DNA from 3 places in the Rhizobium sp. BK538 genome. Region 1 is predicted to be linked to each of the others. Evidence: riboswitches for the same ligand, from Rfam matches in the RefSeq annotation. Region 1 holds a riboswitch; each other region holds the start of a gene.
The links. Region 1 has a riboswitch for thiamine pyrophosphate ahead of thiM (hydroxyethylthiazole kinase). Riboswitches for the same ligand answer to the same signal wherever they lie in the genome.
Positions count from the first base shown of each region.

Region 2: another riboswitch for thiamine pyrophosphate. It lies ahead of thiC (phosphomethylpyrimidine synthase ThiC); the one in region 1 lies ahead of thiM (hydroxyethylthiazole kinase).
Region 3: another riboswitch for thiamine pyrophosphate. It lies ahead of thiB (thiamine ABC transporter substrate binding subunit); the one in region 1 lies ahead of thiM (hydroxyethylthiazole kinase).

Region 1 covers NZ_JACIFT010000009.1:157,969-167,544, forward strand. The annotation lists gene FHX09_RS13345 (LysR substrate-binding domain-containing protein) at 1-39, shown strand, start outside; gene FHX09_RS30335 (hypothetical protein) at 431-559, opposite strand; gene FHX09_RS13350 (transposase) at 774-965, shown strand; gene FHX09_RS13355 (PBP1A family penicillin-binding protein) at 1,101-3,449, opposite strand; gene thiD (bifunctional hydroxymethylpyrimidine kinase/phosphomethylpyrimidine kinase) at 3,808-4,629, opposite strand; gene thiE (thiamine phosphate synthase) at 4,626-5,261, opposite strand; gene thiM (hydroxyethylthiazole kinase) at 5,258-6,061, opposite strand; TPP riboswitch at 6,112-6,208, opposite strand; gene FHX09_RS13375 (MFS transporter) at 6,303-7,703, opposite strand; gene FHX09_RS13380 (LysR family transcriptional regulator) at 7,823-8,782, shown strand; gene FHX09_RS13385 (sugar kinase) at 8,793-9,576, opposite strand, start outside.
Region 2 covers NZ_JACIFT010000007.1:147,876-157,451, reverse strand. The annotation lists gene FHX09_RS10755 (thiazole synthase) at 1-337, opposite strand, end outside; gene thiS (sulfur carrier protein ThiS) at 340-537, opposite strand; gene thiO (glycine oxidase ThiO) at 534-1,502, opposite strand; gene thiC (phosphomethylpyrimidine synthase ThiC) at 1,504-3,330, opposite strand; TPP riboswitch at 3,423-3,534, opposite strand; gene FHX09_RS10735 (FadR/GntR family transcriptional regulator) at 3,583-4,347, opposite strand; gene FHX09_RS10730 (four-carbon acid sugar kinase family protein) at 4,373-5,434, opposite strand; gene FHX09_RS10725 (oligopeptide/dipeptide ABC transporter ATP-binding protein) at 5,431-6,423, opposite strand; gene FHX09_RS10720 (ABC transporter ATP-binding protein) at 6,423-7,430, opposite strand; gene FHX09_RS10715 (ABC transporter permease) at 7,430-8,389, opposite strand; gene FHX09_RS10710 (ABC transporter permease) at 8,392-9,348, opposite strand; gene FHX09_RS10705 (ABC transporter substrate-binding protein) at 9,490-9,576, opposite strand, start outside.
Region 3 covers NZ_JACIFT010000007.1:185,244-194,819, reverse strand. The annotation lists gene FHX09_RS10920 (thiamine diphosphokinase) at 1-477, opposite strand, end outside; gene FHX09_RS10915 (MarR family transcriptional regulator) at 526-1,041, opposite strand; gene FHX09_RS10910 (MDR family MFS transporter) at 1,176-2,708, shown strand; TPP riboswitch at 2,769-2,880, shown strand; gene thiB (thiamine ABC transporter substrate binding subunit) at 2,925-3,947, shown strand; gene thiP (thiamine/thiamine pyrophosphate ABC transporter permease ThiP) at 3,947-5,581, shown strand; gene FHX09_RS10895 (ATP-binding cassette domain-containing protein) at 5,574-6,290, shown strand; gene FHX09_RS10890 (M48 family metalloprotease) at 6,538-8,082, shown strand; gene FHX09_RS10885 (RNA polymerase factor sigma-32) at 8,136-8,999, opposite strand; gene FHX09_RS10880 (CarD family transcriptional regulator) at 9,378-9,576, opposite strand, start outside.

The DNA.
Region 1 (9,576 bases):
GGCGATTGGGCAACCTCGTTGACCGACCTTGGTGCCTGATGAAATGGGCTCGTTACTCCGATCAAGAATCATGAGGTCGGGAGTTCAAATGTTCAAATCCGCTCGAATCCAATCAAGGCGACGAAATAGCACTGCGTTGCGAGGCGGACACCGGCTCCTCCGTTGGGAGCGGCCCTTCATCGAAGAAAATGACACCTCGTGCTTCGTATACCCGTTTGATTGCCTCGATTGTGACCGGTTGTGGCGCGCGGGGACCGGGATCGTCTTGTTCAACTCGGCTCACCGTGTTGGCAGTCACCTTAGCCACGGTGCCGGCAGGTGGTCTTGCCTTGCAAATATCGCGTTAAGAGCGAGGCGGTCGCGCACGTGGTTCGCCTGTGGCCGGCTTTTTGGCCGCAGGCACCGGCTTCAAGTGCGCTATCGCCGTCTGTCAAAACCCCATGGCTCTGGCGACAATCCAGGTCGGAACCCCGGCCGTCACGGCTGATGCCAACAATACCGAGACGACCTTGATCGCATAAGCCCGACGCCCGCGGGCATCATCCCATTCGTATCTCATCGACCTAACCTCACACCCCAGTTTTCAAATTGAACTACTGGCGTGAGGGACGAGTCGAGTCACAATTCTTCAACGTCGTTAATAGTGGTGTCGAGCGGTCTGCATGATGACCACTTGCGACGAACCGGCGCCTGCACTGCAGAACGTGTAATGACCCCATAAATCTCCGGACATGATCTCCCACTTAATAAGTGAGCGAGGTAATGTGCCCATGATGACCAGCCACAATCCTAAGAGAGACGTCCTGCCCGGCCCAGAGCGGCGGCGTCGCTGGTCGACTGCTGAGAAGCTTGCCGTCGTTCAGGAAACGTATGAGCCAGATGCGACGGTCAGCATCGTTGCAAGGCGTCACGGCATCCGGCTGAATCAATTTCTGGAACTGGTTCGAGGACAAGCCAAGCCATAGGGCCCTGAAAGCGCAGTGCACGCCTTCGACACCTTTCATGGACCATCAGTACCGCGAAACACTCCAGCCGGTCGGCAGGCTTGGCAACAAGACGCCGCGTCAGATCGCGGCAGAGCCTGTGCGCCGAAGCGAGGATCACTTTTCGCAGAGCCGCCGTCCGCCATAATAGGGCTGGTAGGTGCAGTCCGACGGCCGAAACGAGCGATAGCTGCGAGCGCAGGCAGTGATGTTACAGGACTGCGGCGCGCCTTGGCCTTCGATCACTGCTGCAGTCGATGGCGCTCCATTCAGCCTAGGTTCGGTCATCGCCTCCCGCATGAAGTCCCGCCAGATATGCGCTGGCAAGGCGCCCCCAGTGACCCCGTTCATCGGCGTATCGTCGTCATTGCCCACCCATACGCCGGCAACCAACGGTTCCGTGAAGCCGACGAACCAGGCATCGCGATTGTTCTGGCTGGTGCCGGTCTTCCCGGCCGCAAACGTGCCAGGGTCGGCTCCACGTCCAGTGCCACGCTCGACCACCAACCGCAGGAGGTCGAGGAGATCTGATTGGTAGGTCGAAAGGTCGACATTCGGCCTTGCTTGTGAGCCAACCCGAAAGGTTTTCGTCTCTCCGGCCGCCCGAAAGTCGATGATCCCCCAGGGCTCGACGGGCGCCCTGCCGAGATGGACGGACGCATAGGCGCTGGTGAGGTCAAGCAGGTTTACTTCGGAAGTGCCGAGCGCCAGAGACGGCGTGTTGGCAAGAGGCGCGTTGATGCCGAGCTCTCGCGCGGCAGCAATCACATTGTCCAGTCCGACCTCTTCGGCAAGCGCCACCGTTGCGGCATTTAACGACCGGGCGAAGGCCTCGGCAAGCGTTACCCAGCCGCGATAGCTGCCGCCCGAATTTTCCGGCGACCAGCCGTTGATGTCGATTGGCGCGTCCAGAATCCGGTCAGACAAGGTGAGCCCAGCCTTCAGGGCTGCGTAGTAGACGAACAGCTTGAAGGTGGAGCCTGGCTGCCGCATCGCTGTGACGGCGCGGTTGAACTGGCTGGCCCTGTAGTCGCGCCCGCCGACCATGGCAACGACCGCGCCGTCCGGCGTCATCGCAACCAATGCTGCCTGCTTTGCTCTGGCAGCCTTTCCTTCCCCGTCCAAGGCTGTTCTCACGACCCTTTCGGCGATCTGCTGTAGGTGCGGTACCAGCGTTGTGCGCACCGTGGTCGAACCCGGCGAGGAACCGGCGATTTCGCTTGCCTGCGGCGAAATCCAGTCGGCAAACCAGCTTCCGGAGCGCGGTATCGGCGTCGTCGGATGCAGCTCGGCGAAGCTCGCCTTGACTTCCTCTGCTTGCGATGCGGTGAGCTTGCCATTGGACACCATCGTGTCGAGAACGACGAAGGCGCGTTGCCGGGCGCCTTCGTAATTGTCGATGGGATTCCACTGGCTCGGCGCCCGCAGCAATCCCGCCAACATCGCCGATTCAGGCAGGTTGAGGGCGCCGATTTCCTTATTGAAATAGATCCGCGCGGCAGCCGGCATGCCGGTCGCGCCGGCCCCAAGATAGGCGCTGTTGAGATAGCGCGTCAGGATTTCCCTTTTGCCGAGCTTCCACTCCAGCCAAAGGGCGATGACGACCTCCTGTATCTTTCGTTTTATTGTTCGATCGCTGTCGAGATATTGCAGCTTGATGAGCTGTTGGGTGATCGTGCTGCCGCCTTCTACCACCGAACCAGCTTCGACGTTTCGCAGGAGCGCCCTTCCGATTCCTCTGACATCGATGCCGAAATGATCCATGAACCGCCGATCCTCAATTGAGAGGACGGCATCGATCAGACGTGGCGGAAACTGGTTGTATTGCGCATACGGTCCCTGATAAGGCCCCTGTCTTACCAACGGTTCCCCGTCAGCAGTTTCCAGTATCACGACGGGCTTCAATGTTCCGTCCCGGATCTCGCCCCAGGGTACGTCCTTTAGCGCCCACACGAGTACACTTCCCGCAAGGAGGAGGCCGGCAAGACAGGTCAATGCTATAGAGATCTTCCACCAGCCCGCCTTAAGCGATGCATGCCGGCGATTTTCGAAGGGCCTTGTACGCAGGCCACGAACACTGCCCCGCGTTTTAACCAGAGCAGCCGCGAACCACTTGCCAAGTTCGTGGACAGTTGATGGGGCGTCCAGCGGCATTGATGCCGTGAGCTTCGCTCTCAAGTCGGAAACGGCCGTCTTGGCCCTTGCCCTTGTGAAGGCGAAACTTGCCTGTAAATCATGGCGAAGCGCACCCAGTAGATTGTGCGCCGCCTGTCTGCTTTGACCAAAGGAGCGGGGAGGCTGTTCCGGGGAGGCGGCTTGGGTGGATGAGCCGGGCCCTCCCGATGGGTCCGAGGCAGGCGCCTGCGGCTCAACGTGGTCGGCAGCGAACTCCAAATTTGCCGGGCGATTGGCAGCCGTGGTTGGGTCATTGCCACTTTTGGTCGAGGATTTGGGATGACTAGGCATCGGCTACCGCTAGAGGGCTCTTCCGGAATGTAGGGCTAGCTTATAACGTAGCAATGCTCGACGGCCATCGCAAAACGGTTCGTGTACGTTCATGTTTCGCACGCTGAAATCGCCCCCGCCGCGTGGGTGCTTGATTGCAGGACATCTCGACACCATGGTGCGGGAAGAATTCTCCTCCTGACCACGAGTGCCAAATCGGCTGACGCTGAGGCCCCGCTTGGCAGAAACTCGACGGTTCCAGTCGCCATTTTCATCCCCTTCAACTGGGCGGCGGGCCCGCCGCCGGCGGAGCTTGCTCATCACCGCCAACGCCTGCAATGTTGGTCTGCGGTATAGCCACCGCGTTTCGATGGGTGCCTCAATGTCGGTCGAGCTGTGGCGTTGGCCAAAGCTCGTGAAAATGCTGAACCGGTCCGTGACCGGAACCGACTGTCAGCGTGTCTGCCTGCGCGACGGCCTGGGCGAGGTAGGCCTTTGCATCCGCCACTGCCTTGAGCAGCGCGGCGCCCTTTGCAAGTTCGGCGGCAAGCGCGCTTGACAGCGTGCAGCCGGTGCCATGCGTGTTCGCCGTTGGTATCCGCGCCGCTTCGAACCAGCTCAACCTCGAGGCTGTGGCCAGGACATCAGGGCTCTCCTGCCCAGGCAGATGGCCACCCTTGATCAACACGGCCTGCGGGCCCAATGCACGCAGGCTTTGCGCCTGATCAGCCATTTCCGCACGACTCTCAGCCGTAGGTCCATGCAGGAGTGCCGCAGCTTCGGGCAGGTTGGGGGTCAGCAGCGTCGCAAGCGGCAGCAGGCGCCGAGTAAGGACTTCGACCGCCGACAGATCAAGGAGGGAGGCGCCACCCTTGGCGACCATCACCGGATCAAGCACGATCGGTATACCTTTGTGCGGTTCGATTGCATCGGCGACGGCGCCGGCGATTTCGGCGTTCGCAATCATACCGATTTTGATCGCGTCAACGCGCACATCGGCAAAGACCGCCTTGATCTGGTCGGCAACGAAAGCGGCAGGAACCAGATGGACACCGGAAACACCCTGGCTGTTTTGCGCGGTCAGCGCGGTTAAAACTGCCATGCCGTAGACGCCACGGGCAGAGAACGCCTTCAAATCGGCCTGGATTCCGGCGCCGCCCGAGGGATCGGAGCCGGCGATGGAAAGAACGTTGCGGATCATCCGTGAACCTTTCGAATGTTTTCAGCGATGTCGCGGGTGGCAGCCTCTGGGTCAGGGGTGCCGCAGATCGCGGAGACGACCGCAAGACCGTCAGCGCCGGCCGCGAAGACAGCTCCGACATGATCCGCCTTCAAGCCGCCGATCGCGACGGCGGGAACGCGACAGATCCGCACCAGACGCGCGAGCCCGGCAAAACCAATCGGCTGTTTGTGGTCCGCCTTTGTCGGCGTCGCAAACACCGGGCCGATGCCGGCATAATCCACGATTGCCGGATCGACCGCCGCGGCCAGCGCCTCGGTCTCGACCGAGAGCCCAAGGATCATGTCGTGCCCAATCCGTGCGCGGGCAGTGGGTGCATCCATGTCCTGTTGCCCAATGTGAAGACCGTCGGCACCAATTGCGACCGCGGCCTCGACGTCATCGTTGACGATGAGCCGCGCACTGGTGCCAAAGAAAGCCGCCTTGAGCGCCCGCCCGGTCTCGATCATCCGGGCCGTATCCGCTTGCTTGTTGCGCAGTTGCACGACCGTCGCTCCGCCCGCGACTGCCGCCCGCGCCGTCTCCACCATGCCTAGGCGGGCGCAAAGGTCGGGATCGAGGACGAGGTAAAGTGAAAGATCGATGTTCTTCATGCACAGCGCAGCCGTGCGTGGCGATCGAGAAGTGAGGCGTCGAGCCCTGCAAGCGCGTCGAGGAACCGCCAGGAAAACGAGCCCGGGCCGTCCGCCTTGCTGGCCGCCGTTTCACCGGCAACAGCAAAGGTCGCGAGTGCCGCAACCGTTGCCTCGAAGGGTGCGTCGGGCCGAACCGCCACGAAGGCGCCCACAAGGCAGGTCAGCGAACACCCAAGCGCGGTCACCTGAGGCATCAACGCCGAGCCCCCCTCGATGCGCGCCGCCCGTTCGCCGTTGGTGACGAAATCAACAACGCCGGTCACTGCGACGGTCGCTCCGTGCACCCTTGCGAGCAGGCGTGCGGATTCCTCGGCCTGCTCGACACCGTCGCGGCTGTCCACGCCCTGGCCACGGCTTGCGCCGCCGGCAAGCGCGATGATTTCGGAGGCATTGCCGCGAATGACGGCGGGGCCGAGCTCCAGCAGCCGGTCCACAGCAGCACGACGAAACCCCGTGGCATAATGGGCGACCGGATCGAGAACCCATGGTTTTCCAGACTGACCGGCCGCGATGGCGGCCGTCTCCATGCCGCGCAGCCAGCCTGACGAAAGTGTACCGATATTGATTGTCAGCGCGCCAGCGATCGCGGCAAATTCGCCAGCCTCTTCTTGCGCATGCACCATGGCGGGAGAAGCACCAGCCGCCAGGAGCACATTGGCCGCGATGTTCATGGCAACGAAGTTGGTAATGCAATGGACGAGTGGCGGTCGCGCGCGCAAGTGGCTCAGCAACGTTCCCGGTGAGGTTTGGTCTGGCATGGTGCGCCTTTCAATCGGGGAGGAAAGGCGCGAGGACTTGCGCGGGAAGCTGGAAGTCCCGAGCGACTCCCTCCGCCGGCATTATCCGGTTCAGGTTCAAAGGGTGCTTCTCAGCCCACCATCAGGAGGGCGCCCCTGTCTCTCATTGGCTTGTTGTGGCAGAGAAGCACGCATCTGTCATCCATAAAATGGACACCGCCGGGCAAGAACCCGGCGACGTCGCGTGCGACGTGGTCAGGGACTATTCCGCTGCCTGATAGATGCTCCGGTCGATAAGAGACGATCTCGGGCCGAGTGCCGCAGCAAGTGTGACGAGGACCGAGAGGACGGCGACAAATGTGATGCCGGCAAAATACGGATCCCAGCCAAAACCGGAGGCCGCACCGAAGATCGCCGAAGCTGCCGCAAGGACGATACCGCCACCAATCTGGAAGGACGCGAACAACAGCCCGGATGCAAGCCCGGATTGGTCTTCGCCAACGTCGGAGAGGGCGGCAACCTGCACGGAGGGGTAGGTCATGGCATAACCCACACCGAGCGGGATCTGCGACAGCGCAACCAGCAAGATGGGGTTGATGTGGCCGACACTCAGGATCCAGAAGATATAGCTTATGGCCTGCAGCGCTACGCCGAGTGTCATCAGCCCGGTCGTACCGCGATTTTGCGCGATCGTGGCAAAACGTGGCGCCAGGAACATGACGCAGACGCCGCCGAAGGCAAAGGAGAAGCCGGTCGCAAAGGCCGACCAGCCGACCACGGTCTGATAGTAGAGGGTCGCGATAAACTGGAAGCCGACATAGACGCCCTGGAACAGCGCGGCAATGGCATTGGCGTGGGAAAGCTTTGCCCGCCGGAATATCGCAAGCGGTACCATCGGATCAGAATGGCGAGATTCGACGATGAGGAAGAGACCGATCAAAGCGGTGGCCGCCACCAGTGCTCCCCAGGTTGGCACTGCCTGCCAGCCCTCGGCCGCAGCATTGGTAATGCCAAAGACGAAAAGCAAAAGTCCAGGCGTGATCGTCATTGCGCCTGCCCAGTCGAACGTCGCACGCGGCCCGCTGCGACGTTGATCCGCTGGCAGGACGAAGGGAGCAATCGCCAGCGCGATGACGGCGACAGGCGCGCCCATGACAAGCGTTGCCCGCCAGCTGAAAACGGTCGCGGCCCCACCGAGCACCATGCCGAGGACGAAGCCGGTCGCGCCGGTAGAGGCAAAGACGCCAAGCGCTTTCGCACGGGCTGCCCCTTCGCCGAACACCGACAGGAGCAGGGCAAGGGCAGCCGGTGCTGTGAACGCCGCGGCAATGCCCTTTATCAAGCGAGCGGCAATCAAAGTCGGGCCGCTATCGACAAAACCGCCCGCAATACTGGCGGCAGCGAATATGCCGAGCGACCAGAGGAAGACGCGACGGTGGCCGAAGACGTCCGCGACGCGCCCGCCCAGCAGCAGGAACCCGCCATAGCCAAGCACGTAGGCGCTGACCGCCCATTGGAGGGATGTCGCTTTCATGCCGAGCTCGGCCTGGATCGCCGGAAGCGCGACGCCAATCGTGGATACGTCCATTGCATCGAGAAAGTTGGCAGCGCAGAGCAGCAGCAATGCTACGCTCGCTGTACCTGGAGAACGGGAGTTGGTCATGAATGATCGTTCCTTTCTGCCGACGCCATGGGAGGAAGATTGAGCGTCAGGGAACGAGAAAATGTACACCTACTGAACCTATTGCAAATTGATAGTAACCATGCCAGGTATTACTGAGAATGATGAATGATGCGATCCTCCGAAAGATAGACCTCAATCTCCTGCTGGCCTTCTCGGTATTGATGCAGGAGCGCAATGTCTCTCGTGCGGCCGAGCGGCTTCTCCTCGGTCAGCCGGGCCTGTCGGCCGCTTTGAAGCGGCTGCGAGAGACACTTGATGACGAACTGTTCGTGCGGGTAGGGCGAGGCCTGCAACCGACGGCGCGTGCCCTTGCCATTGCGCCTGCGATCGAGGATGCCTTGTCGGGGATCGAGCGCGCGATCCGGCCGCCTGATGCCTTCGATCCCAAGAGCTGGCAGGGCGAGTTCAAGATCGGCATGTGCGACAATCTGGAATCGGCTTTCTTCGGGCCGCTCGTCGCGCGCCTGCGTGAACTCTCACCGGGCGCACGGCTGATCGGTGTCGCTGCGGACAAGCATGATTCCGCCCGCATGCTCGACGACGGCGCTTATGATTTCAGCGTTGCGGTTCACGAGGATCCGGCATCCTGGCATGTTAGGCAACCGCTCTTCAGTCAGTGTTCGGTCTGCGTCTACGACCCCGTGCAAATGAAGCGAAAGGCACCCTTGACGCTGGAAGACTTCGTCAATGCCGCGCATGTCACCGTGTCCTTTGAAGGCAATACGGCAACGAATATCGACACAGTTCTTGCGAAGGTCGGTCTAAGCCGTCAGGTCGTCGCCACCGTGCCTCGCTTTTCGGCGTTGCCGCCAGCCCTGAGGGCAATGCCGGCGATCGCGACCATTCCGGAGTCGATCGCCCGCTGCATGGCACAGTTGCACGGCCTTGAAGTCTCGGCCCCGCCAATCGAGCTCCCCGCAGACCCGGTTACGATGCTCTACCGACGCGTTGATCACGCCGACGGCCGCTCGGTCTGGTTCCGCAAGCTGTTCGTCGAGGTCGTGGAAGGGGCGCTCAAGGCCTCCGGCTGCTCCATGACCGCCTCGAAGGCCGCTTGATACCAAAGGCTTACGCCGAATCCGGCGGCGCGGTGACATCGAGAGCCCTAGCCGGCCAGTTCAGTAGCGCAGCCGCAAGCTCTCTTCGATCGGGCGCCCCGAGGCGCCCTCCGAATTGCTGGCATTTGATGGCCGCCGCCATCGATGACGCGCGCATCACGTCCTCGATCGCCAAGCCCTCGGAAAGCGTCAGCGCGAAGGTTCCGTGAAAGATATCGCCTGCCGCCAGCGTATCGATGGCCGTGATACGCGGTGCTTCGAGATGGCGGATAGAGGCGCTGTCGTCATCGAACCAGTAGGAGCCTTTTTCCCCGAACGTCACACTGACGAAGGCTTGGCTGAAGCGCTCCTTCAGCAGACGGATCATCGATACCGCCTCCGCCGTCCCCGTGAGGCTTTCTGCGGCCGGCTGCGAAAAAACAATGTGGCTTGCGGCAGGCGCCAGTGTCTCGATCACTCCGACGGGCGCCACGTCACCATCGAGGATGGCAGGTATACCTGCTTCACCGGCAGCGAGCAGCGTCTGTAATGCAAGCTCTGGCCAGCGCACGTCGACCAGAACCGCATCGAATGCCGCGACATCGTCAGCCGTAACCGAATTGACGACCTGATGCAGCCGCGGATCGTAGAAGGGGATGATCAGGCGCTCGCCGCCGTCGTCAACCAGGATCGTCGACACGGCCGAGCGGGCGCCTGCCACGCGACGCATGCCACGGGTGTCTATGCCGCCTTCAGCGAGATCAGCGATGATGCGCTCGCCGGTCTCGTCGTCTCCGACGGCAGCCCAGAGGCTG
Region 2 (9,576 bases), on a different contig from region 1:
GGCCGAAAACATCGGGCTGAAGCGTATCGTGATTGCCGATCACTTCCAGCTTGATCCAATTGGTGCCGAACAGTTCGCGTGCCATCTTAGCCGTCAGCACGGCCTCGGAGACCCCATGGCAGCCGGCTGTGTTCGGCAGAATCCGAACGCCGAGCGCCCTGATCATCTCGAAGAAGGTACCGCCATTTCGCCCACCGGCTGTCTCGCGGCGCAGGGAGATAGTGACGATCTCCGTTTTCGATCGCTTCACGGCCTCCGCGAGGATCGCCGGTGAGGGATATCGTGCGGTACCGAGAAGCAGGCGAGAGGAGACTTCGGTGTCGTAAAGCTTAAGCATGGTCAGCCCCCCTGCATCGGCGACAGGATTTCGATCCGATCGTTGTCGTTGAGTGCGTGGTCGGCACGATCCTCGCGGTGGACGATTTCGCCGTTGACGGCAGTCGCCAGCCAGTCGCCTTCGTATTCCATCAGCGTCAGCAGTTCGGACAGCGTTGGTGCAATGAGGTCGTGATGCTCGCCGTTGACGATCAGTTTCATCGGCTTTTTCCTCCTGGTTCAGTTCTGGAGAAGACAAGGTCCGCAGCGTCCTGGGCCATTGCGGGCGCCAGCAGGAAGCCATGGCGATAGAGGCCGTTGAGCACGACCGCATCATGCTCGAGGACCACGCGGGGAAAATTGTCGGCAAATGCCGGGCGGATGCCGACGCCGGTTTCGACGACGGCAGCGTCCGCGAAGGCGGGATGCACTGCATAGGCGGCGTTCAGCAGCTCCATCATCGAACGCGCCGAGATCGGACCGCCGAACTCCGTCTCGATCATGGTGGCGCCCACCATGAAGAGGCCATCTCCACGCGGAACGACATAAACGGGGAAGCGGGGATGCAGCAGGCGAACGGGTCTGGCGAGGGTAACTTCGCGGGTTTCCAGATAGAGCATTTCGCCGCGAACGCCGCGAAGTCCGCTCGTTTGCCCGATTCGTGCTGCGCCCGTGCAGTCCACGATGTCGTCGTAGTCGGTATGTTCGGTGACTTGCTCGATGAATGCGACACGCCGGGCGAGGAGCTTTTCTCGCAGCAGACCCAACACGCGCCTTGGATCGAGATGTCCTTCCAACGCGAAGAACAGGGCCCGCCTGAAGCGCCCGGCAAAAGCCGGCTCCAACGCGGCGATTTGCTCTTCGCCCAACCATTCATGGCCGCTGGTGCGACCGGCAAACCGATCGAGTTCGCTTTGGTCGCGCGCGGGAGCAACGACCAGCGTTCCGTTTCGGTGTACCTCGCCCGACAGCATCGTGTCCCACCGGTCGATGGCATCGCGGCCGCGCAGCAAGACGGCTTCGTCCCCGCTTTCACGCTCACACCAGGGCGCGAGCATGCCGCCCGCGAGCCAGGAGGCTGCTTGGCTAGAGCTTGGATCCGCAACGGTGACGTCGACACCACGAAGACTGAGTTCGTGCGCGACCGCGAGGCCGGCAACGCCGGCCCCTTTGACTAGGACATGCATCTCAGTCACGCGACCCTTGGGTGGCGTCGATCGGCATATAGAGATCGCCGCCCTCGCGGTATTTCGCCGCCATGGCGTCGAGCCCTTCCTTCTGCGCCTCGGCGCGGATGTCGTGCGAGATCCGCATCGAGCAGAACTTCGGGCCGCACATGGAGCAGAAGTGCGCCACCTTGTGCGCTTCCTTCGGCAGTGTCTCGTCGTGGAAGCTGCGGGCTGTCTCGGGATCCAGCGACAGGTTGAACTGATCCTCCCAGCGGAATTCGAAGCGGGCGCGCGACAGTGCGTCGTCGCGCAATTGAGCTGCCGGGTGTCCCTTGGCGAGATCGGCGGCATGAGCGGCGATCTTGTAGGTGATGACACCGGTTTTGACGTCGTTGCGGTCGGGGAGACCCAGGTGCTCCTTCGGGGTGACGTAGCAGAGCATCGCCGTCCCGAACCAGCCGATCATAGCAGCACCGATGCCGGAGGTGATGTGATCGTAGCCCGGTGCGATGTCGGTGGTCAGCGGCCCCAGCGTATAAAACGGTGCTTCGCCGCAAACGGCGAGCTGCTTATCCATGTTTTCCTTGATCTTGTGCATCGGCACGTGGCCGGGGCCTTCGATCATCACCTGGCAGTCCTTAGCCCAGGCGATCTTCGTCAGTTCGCCGAGGGTTTCCAGTTCGGCGAATTGCGCGGCGTCGTTGGCATCGGCAATTGAACCCGGACGCAGGCCGTCGCCGAGCGAGAACGAGACGTCATAGGCGCGGCAGATGTCGCAGATTTCCTCGAAGTGCTCATAGAGGAAGCTCTCGCGGTGGTGATGAAGACACCACTTGGCCATGATCGAGCCGCCACGCGAGACGATGCCGGTGACGCGGTTGACGGTCAGCGGGATGTAGTGAAGCCGCACCCCGGCATGGATCGTGAAGTAGTCGACGCCCTGCTCCGCCTGTTCGATGAGGGTGTCTCGATAGACTTCCCAGGTCAGGTTCTCGGCAATGCCCTCGACCTTCTCCAGTGCCTGATAGAGGGGAACGGTGCCGATCGGCAGTGGAGAGTTGCGAATGATCCATTCGCGAATGTTGTGGATGTTGCGGCCGGTGGAAAGATCCATGACGGTATCGGCGCCCCAGCGTGCCGCCCAGACCATCTTCTCGACCTCTTCGGCCATGGAAGAGGTGACGGCGGAGTTGCCGATATTGGCGTTGATCTTCACCAGAAAGTTCCGGCCGATGATCATCGGTTCGGATTCGGGGTGATTGATGTTGGCGGGAATGATCGCACGACCGGCAGCCACTTCCTGCCGGATGAATTCCGGGGTGACGTAATCCGGAATCCGAGCGCCGAAGCTCTCGCCATCGCGCGTGATGGCTTCCGCCTGTGCCTTGCGGCCGAGATTTTCGCGGATCGCGATGAACTCCATCTCGGGCGTGATGATGCCGGCGCGGGCATAGGCGAGCTGGGTGACGGCCTTGCCGTCCTTTGCGCGGAGCGGCTGGCGCTTGGCAGGAAATTCCGGCGTCAGCCGTTCGCCACTGGCAAAGCCGTTATCCTCAGGGCGCACCTGGCGGCCCTGATAGGCTTCGACATCGCCGCGAGCGAGGACCCAATTGCGACGCGGTTCCGGAAGCCCTTGCTCGATGCTGATGTCAGCACCTTCGACCGTATAGATGCCTGAGGAATCATAGACCGTGACCGGCGGTTCCCCTGATGTCGGGTGGACGCTGATTTCGCGCATCGGCACGCGGATGTCGGCGTGAATTTCCCCCGGAATGTAGATTTTCCGAGAGGCCGGCAATGGGCCTGTCGTAACGGCCGGGGTGATGTTCTTTGCGGCAATATTCATGGTTGAGGCTCCAAGTTTTAGGTTTGGAGACCCAGTCCTCAGCCGGAATGATGAAAAGACGCCGACACGGATTCCACGCGAGAATCCAATGCCTTCGAGCGCTTGCACCGTCCCTACGCCAGTATGAACTGGATCAGGTTCAACGGGTCACTGCGCACGATAGCAGTATCTCAGCCCCCTGCCGGGACCCCCCTGGTGAATGTGAAAAGGTTAGAGCCAGAGCAGCCGAGCTGTCAAGCCGACTGCCGCAGCCTACATCGAAAGGTCCAGCGCACGGCCTTCGAAGAGGCGGTTCTGCGACCCCTCGAGATGCGCCTTCATCAGCGCCCGCGCATCTTCCGCGCGGCCTTCGACGATAGCGAGGTAAATCTTGTTGTGCTCCTCATAGACTTGCTCAAGGCCTTGACGCGGACCAAGGAGCGATAGGCCGTGAAGGTGCATGCCGACCGCGATATGCGCCTTCAGGGCATCGATCGAGGCCGTGTAGTAGTGATTGTTGGCAGCTTCCGTGACCGCACGATGGAACGTGAAGTCGGCGTCGGTGCGATGAAGCTGGTGGCTGGTTGCCTCACGCAGATCGGCTAGCGCTGCGGCAATCTTCTGAATCGCCGCCTCGTCACGGCGCTTGGCGGCAAAGTAGGCGGCCGCGGGCTCGATCGTCAGGCGAAACTCATAGCAGCGCTGGATGTCGGCGATCGTCTTGACCGGCGAATAGGAAAGCTGCGCCGTTGGTGAGCCGTGGGCGCTGACAAAGGTACCGGCTCCTTGCCTGGCATAGACGATCCCCTGATCGCGCAACCGTGCCAACGCGTCGCGCACGATGGGGCGCGAGACACCAAGCATCGATGCAAGCTCGTGCTCACCAGGCAGGCGTGAATCTGGCGGATAGTTTCCCGAGCGAATACGCTCCTGCAATTGGTCGAAGACCCGATCGACCAGCTTGACGGCCTTGCCGCGCTCCGGCTTAGCCGCAGGCGCCGCTTGCGCATTCGCCGATACACCGTTTGCTTCGTCCACTTTCATTCTCCCCGCCGGCATTGTCTTATGCCGCCTGATTCTGTGCAATCAGTCTTACCAAACTATCAGAACTACCGAAGCCCCCGGACTTAACCGCGCATCGGAAACGCAGGCCATCTGACGTTACGACGTCAAACCAGGGAATACCCGCCTCGATTTCGCCCTGTGGCCTCAGGACTCGAATTCCGAGTGCGTGAAACACTGCCAACGCCGTATCGCCGCCGCCGACCACCAGCATTTCCGGGCGCATCATCTCTATGACCGATTTTACGCCTTTCGCGAAGCGGTCGGCAACTGCTGCAGCTTCGCCGGTGATTTCGCCCGTGCACCGCAAAAGTATTGGTAGGCCAAATCGTTCCTCGTACGTCAACGCTCCCATGGGCGCATCGATGGTTGACGTCAAAGCGCCGGAAACTTGCAACTTGGTCATCTGCTCTGTCGTGATCGGATCGCGGGAGCCGAAAGCGAAGACAGTCCGGCTCGATGCGGCAAAAGGTTTGCTTGCCCTGTTCGGTTGGCCGATCTTGCGGGCAAGTGCAGCTCCGATACCGCGGGCGCCGACGGCAAGGGTCGTCTTCCAGTCGTAAGCGCCAACCACCCGGTCGAGATCGCTGTGCGTTTCAGCATCGCGGACGATCACTTGGCCGTTATTTGCCTCGAAAAGTTCGACAATCGGTAGCGGCTTGTCGACACCACGACCGACGACGTGACCGTTGCGGGTCAAACGCTCTTGATCGGGAATGGCTGGTGCCACCACGATTGCCCCGTGACCGAAGACGGCAGTCAAAGCTTCGCTTTCTGCCGCAACATTCCCCTTAAGCCGGGAGTCGATCTTTTTCAGAACGATTTGAGGTGAGGCGGCAAGAAGGGCCTTCGCCGCAGCGCTGACCTTCCTTGCCGCTTCCTCCTCCGGGAGAGCTCTTGAAGCCGTGTTGACCACCACGACCTCGCAATCGGTCGCAAGCGTTTCCGATATGGCCCCGACGTCGATCGCGACAGCGACGGAAAGTCCGGCGTCGAAGAAGGGGGTTCCCGTGTCGAGCGCGCCGGTCAAATCGTCAGCGATGATCGCGACCTTTAGCATCATGCGGTCTGTCCTGCGTTGACAGCGTGGCAGGCGACAAGATGGCCAGGCTTGGCTTCCTTCCATTCCGGCACAACCTTGCTGCACACGTCCATGGCGATTGGGCACCGCGAATGGAAGCGACAGCCGCTCGGCGGATTGAGCGGGCTCGGCACGTCGCCTTGCAGGATCTGGCGCTTGCGCGTGCGTTCCAGTTCCGGATCGGTTTCGGGAACGGCGGAGAGCAGAGCCTTGGTGTAGGGGTGCAGCGGGTTTTCGAACAGCTCCTCGCGCGTCGCGAGCTCCGCCAGGCGGCCGAGATACATGACGCCGACACGGGTACTGATATGGCGCACGACGGCCAGGTCATGGGCGATGAACAGGTAGGTCAGGCCATACTTCTCTTGCAGATCGAGCAGCAGGTTGATGATCTGCGCTTGGATCGAGACGTCGAGCGCCGAGATTGCCTCGTCGCAGACGATGAACTTCGGCCGGCAGGCGAGCGCGCGGGCAATGACGACACGCTGGCGCTGGCCGCCGGAAAGCTCGTGCGGATAGCGCTGGGCGAAACGCGTGGGCAGGCCGACGTCGGTCAGGAGTGAGGCGACCCTGTCCTTCAGCTCCGCCTTGGTGCAGAGCTTGTGGAAGAGGATCGGTTCACCGATCGCCTCACCGATCGTCATACGCGGGTTGAGCGTGGAATAGGGATCCTGAAAGACAATCTGCAGGTCGCGGCGGAACGGCCGCATCTGTTTCTCATCCAGCGTCGCCAGATCCTGCCCCTTGTAGACGACCTTGCCGCTGGTCGCCTTGTAAAGGTTGAGGATGGTAAAGCCGGTCGTCGACTTGCCGCAGCCGGATTCGCCGACGAGGCTCAGCGTCTCGCCTTCCATGATGTCGAGATTGACGTTGTCGAGCGCATAGACGGTCGCAGCACGCTCGCCGAAGGCGCCGAGCTTGACGTGGAAATGCTTGACGAGGTTTTCGACCTTGAGCAGCGGTTGGGCACCCATCACGCGGCCTCCTGCATTTTCTGGACGACGAAGCAGGCGGCCCGGTGATTGCCGGCGCCCGCCAGCGGCTCGAGCTTCGGTACTCGCTCGTGGCAAATCGCTTCCGCCAGCGGACAGCGCGGCGCAAACGGACAGCCCTTCGGGCGACGACCCGGCTCCGGCGGCGTGCCGCCGATCGAGGAGAGCCGGCTTGCCGGCGCATCCGACAGCTTCGGAATCGAGGCTAGCAGACCACGCGTGTAGGGGTGGCTCGGTCGGGCGTAGAGTTCATCGACCGGCGCGTCTTCCACCACTGTTCCGGCATAAAGCACGGCAACGCGATCGACGAGGCCGGCAATCAAAGCCAGATCGTGGGTGATCCAGACGACCGACATGCCGAGTTTGGCGCGCAGGTCCTTCACCAGATCGACGATCTGCGCCTGGATGGTGACGTCGAGCGCGGTCGTCGGTTCGTCGGCAATCAGCAGTTTCGGATTGCAGGCAAGGCCGATGGCGATCATCACGCGCTGGCGCATGCCGCCGGAGAGTTCGTGCGGATAGGCCCGCAGCCGCTCTTCGGGGCCGGGAATGCCGACGAGGCGCAGCAGTTCGACGGCGCGGACGCGAGCCTCTGCCTTCCTCATCCCGCGGTGATAGATCAACGGCTCGCAGATCTGGTCGCCGATGTGCATGACCGGGTTGAGCGAGGTCATCGGATCCTGGAAGACGAAGCCGATATCGCCGCCGCGCACCTTGCGCAGTTCCTTGTTTGACATCTTCTGCAAGTCATTGCCGTCGAAGCTCGCAGAACCCTTGGTCACCTTGATCTTGTTCGGCAGCAGCCGCATCAGGCTCAGCATGGTCAGGCTCTTGCCGCAGCCGGATTCGCCGACGACGCCGAGGGTTTCACCTCTGTTGACGTGAAGGTCGATGCCATCGACCACGACCGCCGGGCCATTTCTTCCATCGATCTCGACCGTCAGGCCGCGAACATCCAGCAGTTTTTCATTGGATCGGGTGGTGCTCATCACTTAGCTCCCCGCGGATTGAGTGCGTCGTTGAGGCCATCGCCGAGGAAGCTGAAGGCGACAGAGGCAAGGCCGAGAACGGCTGCCGGTGCGGCCAGAAGATGCGGATAATGCTGCCAGACACGCAAGCCGTCGGAGATCATGTTACCCCAGCTTGGGGTCGGTGGATTGACGCCTACGCCGAGGAAGCTGAAGGCGCTTTCCAGGACCATAGCGGTGCCGAGACCGGCGCTGACGGAAACGATCAACGGACCGAGCGCATTCGGAACGACATAGCGCTTCATGATGATCCAGTTCGAAAGGCCGAGCGCCTGGGCTGCGGTGATATAAGGCCGGCTGCGGATCGACAGTACCTGGGCGCGAACGAGGCGCGCATAGGGCGGCCAGGAGATCAGCGCCATCGAGCCGAAGACCAGCATGAAATCGACCCAGATGGTCTGGCGATAGAAGGGATTGAGCGTCACCAGATACTGCGCCTCCATCCACTTTGTGATCGGTGATTTCAATGATGCATTGATGACGACGACGAGGAGCAGGTTCGGCACGGACATGGTCATGTCGGTGAGCCACATGATGACGCGGTCGAACGGATTGCCGAAGAAGCCGGCGATGGCGCCGAGGATCGTGCCGACGAGAACCGCGATGACGGTGACGATGACCGCGACCAGGAAGGCCGTACGGGTGCCGAAGACGACGCGGCTGAACACATCACGGCCGAGATCGTCGGTGCCGAAGAGATGCTGCAGCGACGGAACGGCATTTCGGGACTGGAGATCCTGGCTCAGATAGTCGTAGGGCGTGAGGTAGGGGCCGAAGATCGCGGTAAAGGCGAGGATCGCGACGACGGCCAGGCCGAAGACGGCGAGCTTATTGCGCTTCAGGCGATACCAGGCGTCACGCCAGAGGCTGACAGGTGCTTCTTCCTGGGTTGCGGCGGGAGAGAGAGGGACGGCGGACATGGTCAGCGGCTCCTTCTTGCATCGTTGGCACGCGGATCAAGCAGCGGATAGAGAACGTCGACGAGAAGGTTCGATATCATCACCAGGAAAGATCCGATGAGCGTGATCGCCAGAATGACGGGGTAGTCCGAATTGGTCAGCGCCTGCACGGTCAGGCGACCGAGGCCGGGCAGACCGAAGACCAGCTCTACGAAGATTGCGCCGTTGACGATCGTGATCATGATCAGGCCGAGTTGTGTCACGACGGGCGTCAGCACCGGACGCAGGATATGGCGCAGCGCCACGACGATTTCGGGCACGCCCTTAGCGCGGGCGGTGCGGACGAAATCCTCAGACAGCACCTCGATGACGGCGGCGCGCGTCTGGCGCACGATCAGCGCGATCGGCTGGAAGGAAAGCACGACGAGCGGCAGCAGGATGCGCATGTCGAAGATGCCGCCCCATCCATAGGGCACGCTGGCGCCCGGCAGGAGAACGATGAGACCGACCATGAGCAGCGGACCGGCAACGTAGGCCGGGATCGCCCACAAGAACAGAGCCGAGCCGAGGATTGCATAGTCGAGCCGGCTGTTCTGGTTCATCGCAGCGATCATGCCAAGCGGAATGGCAACGATCGTCGTCAGGATGATGGAACAGAGTGCCAGCTTGAAGGAGACAGGGGCCGCAGCCGAAACCATGGCCCAGACTGAGCGGCCCGAGATTAATGAATTGCCGAACTGGCCATGCAACAGGTTCCAGACGTAGAGGCCGAACTGCTCGATGAAGGGCCTGTTCAGACCAGCACTTTCGCGGATGGCTTCGATGCGCTGCGGATTATAGGCGACATCGCCGGGCGCGCGCAGAAAGATCAACTTAATCGGATCGCCGGCGCCGTAGAAGGCCAGCGCGTAGACGGCCAGCATCACGATCAGAACGGACGGAATCCAGATGGCAAACCGGGTCAGCACGTAGCGTAACAAGGTTACCTCCCACCGGTTGGCAGACACGTTCCGCATCAACGCGGACATGCGATGTCTTCTTGAAACTTGCGCGAAGGCCTTGCGGTCTTCGCGCGGTTGCTAGTATGCCCGAGGGCTATCTATTTCAGAATTCGTGCCGGCTTAGCCGATCGAAATATCCCAGGGCGCCACGACCTGCCAGTCGAGGTTCTTGTCCATGCCCTTGACCTCCTTGGTGGCCCAGCGCGA
Region 3 (9,576 bases), on a different contig from region 1:
GAAACCGGCAACCGAAAAGAGGCTGTCAGGCGGCAGGTCCAGCTCGGTTGCGCCGGCAATCAGTGGCACGGCCTCCTCGCTGCCTGACGTTAGAAGTACGTCATAGCCCTGTTCTGCAAGGCTGACGGCATAGAGCAGGTGCTGAATGGCATGATCGGAGCGCTCGCCCGCAAGGGCGCCTGCAAGGACAAGACGCTTCGCCCCACGCGCGATCGCTTCCGAGACCGCAATCTCGCCATCGGTGGAAGCCTTTGTAGCGGGATAGGGTTGCTTCGGCACATCAGGAAAAGCACCCTCGAGGTCAGCGGGCGTCGAATCAAAATCACCGACCCAGAGCTCCGGAACGGCGCCGAGCGCAGCCGCATGACGCATTCCCCCGTCGGCGGCAATGAAACGGCTGCCCGAGATGGCGTGACGCAAGCGATCGGTTATCTGCAACTCGCCGCCAAGCAGAATGGTAAAGGTGGATTGGCTCATGCGCATTGCCCATAGCGCAAAGCAGGGGGGAAGGGAAAGGGCCGCTGCTCAGGCTTCGTCAGGGACATCCTTGATGCGCGCCTGAAAGATGTCCTCGTAGCCGGAAATGAACTTTTCGAACAGTTCTCCGAATGCCTCGATCTCTTCCGGTTTCCAGTCTTTGACCACCTCGGAAACGAATGCGAGCTTCTGCGCGCGTATCTCCGACAACAGCCGCTGTCCGAGTGGCGTCATCACGACGATGATCCGCCGCGCATCGGTCTGGGATGCCTTTCGCCGCAGAATATTACGTCCGACCATATCCGCGACGACGCGGCTTGCGCGCGACGGATCGATCCGCATCATCTCGGCGATCGTCCCGACTGTTACTTCACCGGCCTCTTGTGCGCGCCGCACGGCATCCAGTACGTCAAGGTGCGACAGCTCAAGGCCGGGCGCCACACTCTGGATGGCGAGCCGTCCGATCAGTCGGCGCCCGGTCATCAGGCGCATGCGGGTCATGCTTTGGCCAATACGCAGAATACCTGGGTCGTCGGTCGCAGCGTCTGGGTCGATCAGGTTCATCAAGCTCTCTTTCATTCCGGAAATATAGCATGCCCCATCTCAATTGAGAATATGCCAAAGTCAATAACATGACATTGACAATTATATGCTAATAGCACATAACGTAGTCAACGCATCACCTGGAACGACGCTTCATGGACACCCAAATTGCCGCGGCGCCGCTTGTGACGGATCATCGTCGGCGGTTCATCCTCTTCCTTTTTCTAATGGCAGCCATGTTCATGGCGACACTCGACAACCAGATCGTCGCAACGGCTCTGCCGACAATCGTCGGTGAGTTCGGCCACCTCGAGCGATTCAGCTGGGTCGGCTCGGCCTATCTGCTCGCCGTGAGCGCGGTGATGCCGCTTTACGGCAAGCTCGGCGATCTCTTCGGCCGCAAGTATGTGATGATGGCCGCGATCATGATTTTCACCATCGGCTCCGCCGTCTGCGGACTGGCCATATCCATGAACACGCTGATTGCAGCCCGCGTGTTGCAGGGGCTTGGCGGAGGCGGCATCATGGTATCGATCTTCGCCGTTAACGCCGACCTGTTCGAGCCTCGCGAACGTGCGCGGTACCAAAGCTATTCCAGCCTTGTGCTGATGGCATCCGGTGCGATCGGGCCTGTCCTCGGTGGTGCGATGAGCGATCTCTTCGGCTGGCGGTCGATCTTCCTCGTCAACGTTCCGATTGGCTTCGTCGTGCTTGTCGGTCTGGTGCTCATGCTGCCTTACCGGAAGCCGAACCGCCGTCCGAAGATCGACTATGCCGGAGCCTTGCTGCTCGCCTGGACGACGGCGAGCTTCGTGCTGGCTGCCGATGGCGCTCAGCTCTTCGGTTCGCTGGTGGCCCCGCAGAACCTTGTCATCATGGCACTCGGCGTTGCTGCAGTCATCGGATGGATTCGCGTCGAGCGCCGCGCCGCCGAGCCAATTGTTCCGCTGTCGCTGTTCCGCAATTCCACGTTCAGCCTGTTGCTTGTTATGTCGATCATGAGCGGCGCGATCGGCATCGGCATGGTCAATTATTTCGCGCTGTTCCTGCAGACGACGACTGGTCTTTCACCCTCGGCGGCCGGCGCGTTCTTCATTCTTTTGACCGGCGGCATCGTTTGCGGGTCGCTTTCTGCGGGCCGTATCATCTCCATCACCGGGCGCTACAAGCCGTTTGCCGTAGCAAGCCTGACCTGCAGTGCCATCGCATTCGTGCTGCTCACTCAGGTTCATGCGGGAACGCCGGTCCTGCTGATCGGAGCAGTGATGGCCCTCCACGGCTTCGGCGTCGGCCTTGCGCAACAGGTGCCGGTCATCGGCGTTCAGAATGCGGCTCCAGCGCGCGACGTCGGCGCCGCAACGGGATCGGTGACGCTGTCGCGCATGGGCGGCGCATCGATTGCTATCTCGATTTACGGCGCGATCGTTGGCTCACAGCTCGGCAAGACGGGACTGTCCATTCCCGGCGTAACTGACATCGAGCAGCTGACGCCGAAAATGCTGGTGGCTTTGCCGGAGTCGACACGTCAGGCGGTGGCCGACGCCTATGCCAATGCGTTCACACCGCTTTTCATGGCGTCCTGCGCGATCGCGCTCATTGGCCTTTGCGCCGCCTTGATGCTGAAACCGACGCAGCTGCCGCGCGCGGCCGAGGTGCGGCCGGCAGCCAGCACCGAAGCAGCGGAATAAATGCCAGTGGCGGGCTAAGGCCGCCACTTGCAAGACACCAAGCGTGGCGATACATCTGCAAACGCTCTAACGGGGTGCCCGTGCCCATTCGGTGCGCGGCTGAGAGGCTGAAAGCCAACCCGCGGAACCTGATCCGGCTAACACCGGCGGAGGGATTAGACGCGTGACATCTGGCACCGCCCTTTTCCCCTTCAAGCAAACCAGAGGAGAGGTGCCATGTTCAAATTCACAAGCTGTTTGCTGTTTGCCACGGCCTTTGTCGCGACTGTCGGCCTTGCCGGCCCAGGCGCACGGGCGGCAGACAAGACGCTCACCGTATACACCTATGAGAGCTTCACATCGGAATGGGGTCCGGGGCCGAAGGTCAAGGAAGCATTCGAGAAGACCTGCGGCTGCAGCGTCAATTTCGTCAGTGTGGCTGATGGCGTGGCGCTGTTGTCGCGCCTCAAGCTCGAAGGCACTGGTACGAAGGCAGATGTCGTGCTCGGCCTGGACACGAACCTGACCACGGAAGCGAAGGCAACCGGCCTGTTCGATGCGAGTGGTGTCGACGTCAGTGCACTCAAAGTGCCCGGGGACTACAAGGACGATGTATTCGTGCCCTATGATTATGGCCACTTCGCCGTCATCTACGACACCCGGACGATCAAAAATCCGCCGCAGAGCATGAAGGATCTGGTCGAAGGAGACCCTTCGCAAAAGATCGTCATTGAGGACCCGCGCACCTCGACACCCGGGCTCGGTCTCTTGCTGTGGGTAAAGTCCGTCTACGGCGATAAGGCGCCTGAGGCTTGGGCAAAACTCAAAAAGCGGGTGTTGACGGTAACGCCCGGCTGGTCCGAGGCTTATGGACTTTTCACCAAGGGTGAGGCGCCGATGGTGTTCTCCTACACGACCTCGCCTGCCTACCACATGGTTGCGGAAAATACGGACCGCTATCAGGCGGCTGCATTCTCAGAGGGCCACTACATACAGATCGAAGTGGCGGGCCTGCTTAAGAATGCGCCGGACAAAGAGCTTGCGCGCGATTTCCTGAAATTCATGGTGACGCCGGGCTTCCAGGATACCATTCCGACCAACAACTGGATGATGCCGGTTTCGGCGACGTCGCAACCGCTGCCCGATGCGTTCGGCAAGCTCGTGAATCCGTCAAAGACCTTTCTGATGAGCTCGGAGGAAGTCGCGGAGAACCGCAAAGCCTGGATCGATGAGTGGCTGGCTGCCATGAGCATGAATTGATGCTTTTGACCAAGGCGGAGATGCGGCGGGTGATGTTGGGCGGGGCGCTAAGCCTTGCCGGCATTGCCGTTTTCGTCGGCCTTGCGGTCTTCGCCTTGCTTCTCTCGAGCGGTGCTTCGTCCATTCTGGCGGCGGTGCTTGAACCGTACATCCTGCGGGTCCTGCGTTTCACCTTGCTGCAGGCCTTGCTCTCGACGCTGCTATCGATCGCTTTTGCGATTCCCGTCGCTCAGGCCTTGGCGCGCCAGCAGCATTTCCCCGGACGCATGTGGATCATTCGGCTGATGGCTGTGCCGATGGGCCTGCCTGTTCTGATCGGGGCGCTCGGGTTGGTCGGTATCTGGGGGCGGCAGGGCCTTATGAACGCGCTGCTGCTCAAGCTCGGCATGGCGGAACCGATCAGCATCTACGGGCTTTCCGGGATCCTGTTGGCGCATATCTTCTTTAACATGCCGCTGGCTTGCCGCTTGATGCTGGCGGCATTAGAGCGCGTGCCAGCGGAATACTGGTTGATGGCGAGTGGTCTCGGCATGCGGCCTGGCTCGATTTTCCGCTTCATTGAATGGCCGGTTCTGCGTTCGGTCATTCCCGGTATCGCCGGTCTGATCTTCATGCTGTGCGCCACGAGTTTCACGCTGGTGCTGACGCTGGGTGGTGGGCCAGCCGCGACGACCGTCGAGGTTGCCATCTATCAATCGCTGCGTTTTGATTTCGACCCTGGCCGGGCCGTCGTTCTTTCCCTACTGCAAATTGTCCTTACATCGGTGATCCTTGGGGCGCTGTCGTTTCTTCCTGCGCCTGGGGATGAGGGGATGACGGCCGGCAAGGCTCTCAGGCGGCCGGATGGCGGGTTGCCGGGTGCACGGCTTGCGGATGGCGGCGTCCTACTGCTCGCCGCCCTGTTCCTCGGTCTACCTTTGATGTCGGTGCTTCTGGCTGGCCTTCGGTCTGATCTCATGAAGCTCCTGCGCGAACGCATCTTCTGGCAGTCGGCTGCAACCAGCCTTGCCATTTCGATCTCTGCGGCCATCCTCGCCTTGCTGATCTCGATGACGTTGGTGAGTGCGCGCCGGGCGGCGCTTCTCCGGCGCTCCGGGGCTACGGGCGCAGGAGCGTTCTTTGCCGCCATGGGTGGCGCGTCGTCATTGGTGTTGCTCGTGCCGCCGATCGTCCTTGCGACGGGCTGGTTCCTTGCGCTGAGAGGTTTCGGCGACGTGAGCGCCGTCGCTCCGCTGCTGATTGTCGCCATCAACGCCTTGATGTCTTTGCCCTTTGTGATGCGTGTCCTCGAGCCGGCGTTCATCGTTCATAAGCGCCGCACACAAAAACTTGCGGCGAGCCTCGGTATCATGGGTTGGGTGCAACTACGTCTGATCGATATGCCAGCCCTGTTCAAGCCGGTGCTCACGGCATTTTCGTTTGCAATGGCGCTGTCGCTCGGCGATCTCGGCGCCGTCGCGCTGTTCGGCTCGGACAGTTTCGTCACGTTGCCTTGGCTCGTCTATAGCCGCATGGGTAGCTATCGGACGAACGATGCGGATGGGCTGGCATTGATCCTTGGCATCGTCTGCCTGCTGCTCACGATCGCCGGCACTATGGGCCCCGCGCGCCGGGAGGTGGCTGTCCATGGGTGATCCTCAGTTCGCGATCGAAGTGCACGATGTCGGCCTCCAACTTGGCACGCAAGACTTTCACTTCGATTGCCGTCTTCCCGCCGGCGCCGTGATTGCCGTGACGGGTGCGTCCGGAGCCGGCAAGTCGACCTTCCTGAATTTGCTCGCCGGCTTCGACACGGCTGCCCAAGGGCGCGTTCTGATCGCGGGAAAAGATGTGACCGACGAGTACCCTGCGCGACGACCCGTCTCCCTCATCTTTCAGGACAACAATCTGTTTGCGCATCTCGATATTTTCACCAACATTGGCCTGGGTATTGAGCCAGCGATGAAACTCTCGACTGCCGATCGCCGATCGATCACGTCTTCGCTTGAAAAGGTGGGGCTCGCCGGTTTCGAGCGGAGAATGCCGGGGACGCTATCCGGCGGGGAGCGACAACGGGTGGCCTTCGCGCGCGCGCTTGTTCGCAATCGTCCGGTGCTCCTACTTGACGAGCCATTCGCGGCACTTGACCCCGGCTTGCGAATTGGAATGGCAGCGCTGCTGCTCGATATGCATCGCGAGACCGGCAATACCGTCGTCGTCGTTTCTCATGATCCGGATGAAGTCAAACGCATCGCAGATTTCGGCCTTTTTATCGAGGACGGCAGGATCGTCGTGGCGGCTCCGATTGATGAGTTTCTGGGCCACGAGGATCACGCTGGATTGACGCAATTTCTCCATAGTTGACGAATCTGGCGGTCGCAACGGCACTTTCGCCATAATTTGAGGCGACCGAGGAAACTCCAAAGCACGTTAGGCTTGCTAAAATACAACGGCGCCACATTTAGTCAGAGTCTCGCTATGCAACCGATGCGGAAATCAGTTACAGCAAAGACTTGTGTCCCCGATTGTGCAGTGCAAGAGCGGGGACGGACGCCTGTTGAATCACCATGAGACCGACCGGGTCGCGGAAGCGGACCGGCCGACAAGCAAGATGACTTGGAGAGCCAGACTGGACAGCATGACGACGTGGAAATTCCCCGCGCCTTCCAGTGATGTGCTCTCGTCTGCGTGCCGTCTGGCGCGACGAGTGTCGTTCGTGTGTGCAACGAGCGTGGCGCTGTACGGCTGCCAGTCCATCCTTGAACAATCCTACCAGCCGAGCGTTGCACCGTCCTCCAGTCCGCAGATCGTCGATGAAGTGCAGAAGAACGATCCGCGCGCTGCCATGGGCGCCCGTGAGCATCCACGTATCGTTGCGAGCTATGGCGGTGAGTACAACGATGCAAAGACCGAACGCCTAGTTGCCCGCATCGCGGGCGCACTGACGGCTGTTTCCGAGAATCCCAGCCAGTCCTATCGCATCACTATCCTGAACTCGCCGGCCATCAACGCCTTTGCACTGCCCGGCGGCTATCTCTATGTAACGCGCGGCTTGCTGGCGCTTGCCAACGACGCTTCCGAGGTCGCTGCGGTCCTCTCGCATGAGATGGGCCATGTCACAGCAAATCATGGCATCGAACGGCAGAAGCGCGAGGAAGCTGAGGTCATCGCCAGCCGCGTCGTGGCCGAGGTGCTGTCCAGCGATATTGCCGGAAAGCAGGCCCTGGCACGCGGCAAGCTCCGATTGGCTGCTTTTTCGCGGCAACAGGAACTGCAGGCGGACGTGATCGGCGTGCGCATGCTCGGTGAAGCGGGCTACGATCCTTATGCGGCTGCGCGGTTCTTGGATTCGATGGCCGCCTACAGCCGCTTCATGTCGGTCGATCCCGAGGCGGATCAGAGCCTCGACTTCCTGTCCAGCCACCCGAATTCGGCGCAGCGCATCGAACTTGCGCGCGACCATGCCCGTGCGTTTGGCCAGGAAGGCAAGGTTGGTGACACGGGCAGGGACTATTATCTCGATGGAATCGACGGCCTGCTTTACGGTGACAGCCCGGAGGAAGGCTATGTCCGCGGTCAGACCTTCCTGCATGGCGGGCTTGGTATCCGCTTCGACGTACCACCTGATTTCAAGATCGACAACAAGGTCGAGGCGGTCATGGCGACCGGCCCGGGTGATGTCGCGATCCGTTTCGATGGCGTCGCGGATAATCAGAGCCAGAGCCTGACCAACTATATCTCCAGCGGCTGGGTTACCGGCCTTGATCCGTCCACCATCCAGCAGGTCACGGTCAACGGGATGGAAGCCGCAACGGCGCGAGCGAGTGCAGATCGCTGGGACTTCGACGTCACCGTTATCCGCAACAATGCGCAGATCTTCCGGTTCCTGACGGCCGTGCCGAAGGGGAGTCCGACGCTGCAGCAGACGGCCGACGTATTGCGGGCAAGCTTCCGCCGAATGACGCCGGAGGAGACTGCGTCGCTGAAGCCTTTGCGCGTCAGGGTAGTCAAAGTACGACCGGGCGAAAATATCACGACGCTTGCTGCGCGGATGATGGGCACGGATCGAAAGCTTGATCTCTTCAAGCTTATCAACGCCTTGCCGACGGGTGCTTCCGTTTCTCCGGGCGACCGCGTCAAGATTATCGCTGAATAAAAAGAGGCCCGGCTTTCACCGGGCCAGTTCCATCACTGGGGGAGTAAGCTCTTTCAGGCCGATGCGGCCATATAGGGGTCAGCGCTGACCAGCGCGCTGCGGAGTTTTTCCATTGCCCGGCTTTCGATTTGCCGGACGCGCTCCTTGGAAATACCGAGGTCGGCGCCGAGTTCCTCAAGCGTAGCGCCGTCTTCCGCGAGTCTGCGGGCGCTGATGATCTTCATTTCCCGCTCATTGAGGTGTTTCAGGGCAGAAGCGAGCCAATTGCGTCGGCGCTCGCCGTCGATCATGTTTGATACCTGTTCGTCCGGGAGCGGCTCATCGCTGACGAGGAAATCCATCTTCTCGGCACTGTCGGCATCGCCTGAAACCGAGGGTGCTTGAAGCGAGGCGTCGTTGCTTGAAAGCCTTGCATCCATCGTCTGGACGTCGGAGAGGCTAACGCCGAGAGCGGCGGCGATTTCCTGGTGGATGGACTGGAGAGTGAGCTGTGTGTCACCCCTGGCGAGCTTGGCGCGCAGCCGACGAAGATTGAAGAAAAGGGCCTTCTGAGCAGAACTCGTACCGCCGCGGACAATCGACCAGTTGCGAAGGATGTAATCCTGGATGGATGCACGGATCCACCAGCTTGCATAGGTGGAGAAGCGGACATCACGCTCGGGCTCGAAGCGTGCTGCGGCCTCCAGCAGCCCGACGTAGCCCTCCTGCACGAGGTCGCTCATCGGTAGACCGAAATTACGAAATTTTCCCGCCATTGAGATAACGAGACGCATGTGGGCCATGGCGATCTGATTGCGGGCGCCACGGTCATCATTGTTTTTCCAGCGGATTGCGAGATCGTGTTCCTCTTCGCGAGCAAGGTAGGGAGCCGCCATGGCGATTTTAATCATGCGCCGGTCTGCTGACATGTTCTTCATATCGGTCTCCTGAATTCAGGCGTCACGCCAAAAAAAGGGCAAAGAATGCTTGCTTCCGGACATTGCTGCCCAGACCAAATTCATGTCTTGAACGTATAAAGGCCCCGAACTCTGGACGTTTCCAGATGGGGCCCTAGCTTAGGGTTATGCGCCGGTAGTACGGCCGGGTAGGACCAGTTTCTTCAAGTTGCCGGATAGGCAGAACGTGGAAGGCATGATCCGCTCCTCATCGAACGTTTACAGGAATGCGAGCGTTCGAGGGTGATGTCAGTTCCCGACGCGGTCCGCAGCTACATCCCTAAAACGCGCCAGGATGGAAAAAGTTCCAATAAAAAACCCGGCGCGAGGCCGGGTTTTTTTTCAAGAAAAACAAGGAGCTTATGCAGCTTCGTCCTGAGATTCGTCTTCTTCGATTGCCTTGCCGCGCTTCGGACCCTTGTTGAGGTTGGTCTCTACGAGACGGACGGCTTCGGTTTCCGACATCTTGTTCACGGCAGCGATTTCGCGTGCCATGCGGTCAAGCGCAGCTTCATAAAGCTGACGTTCGGAATAGGATTGTTCCGGCTGGTTTTCGGCG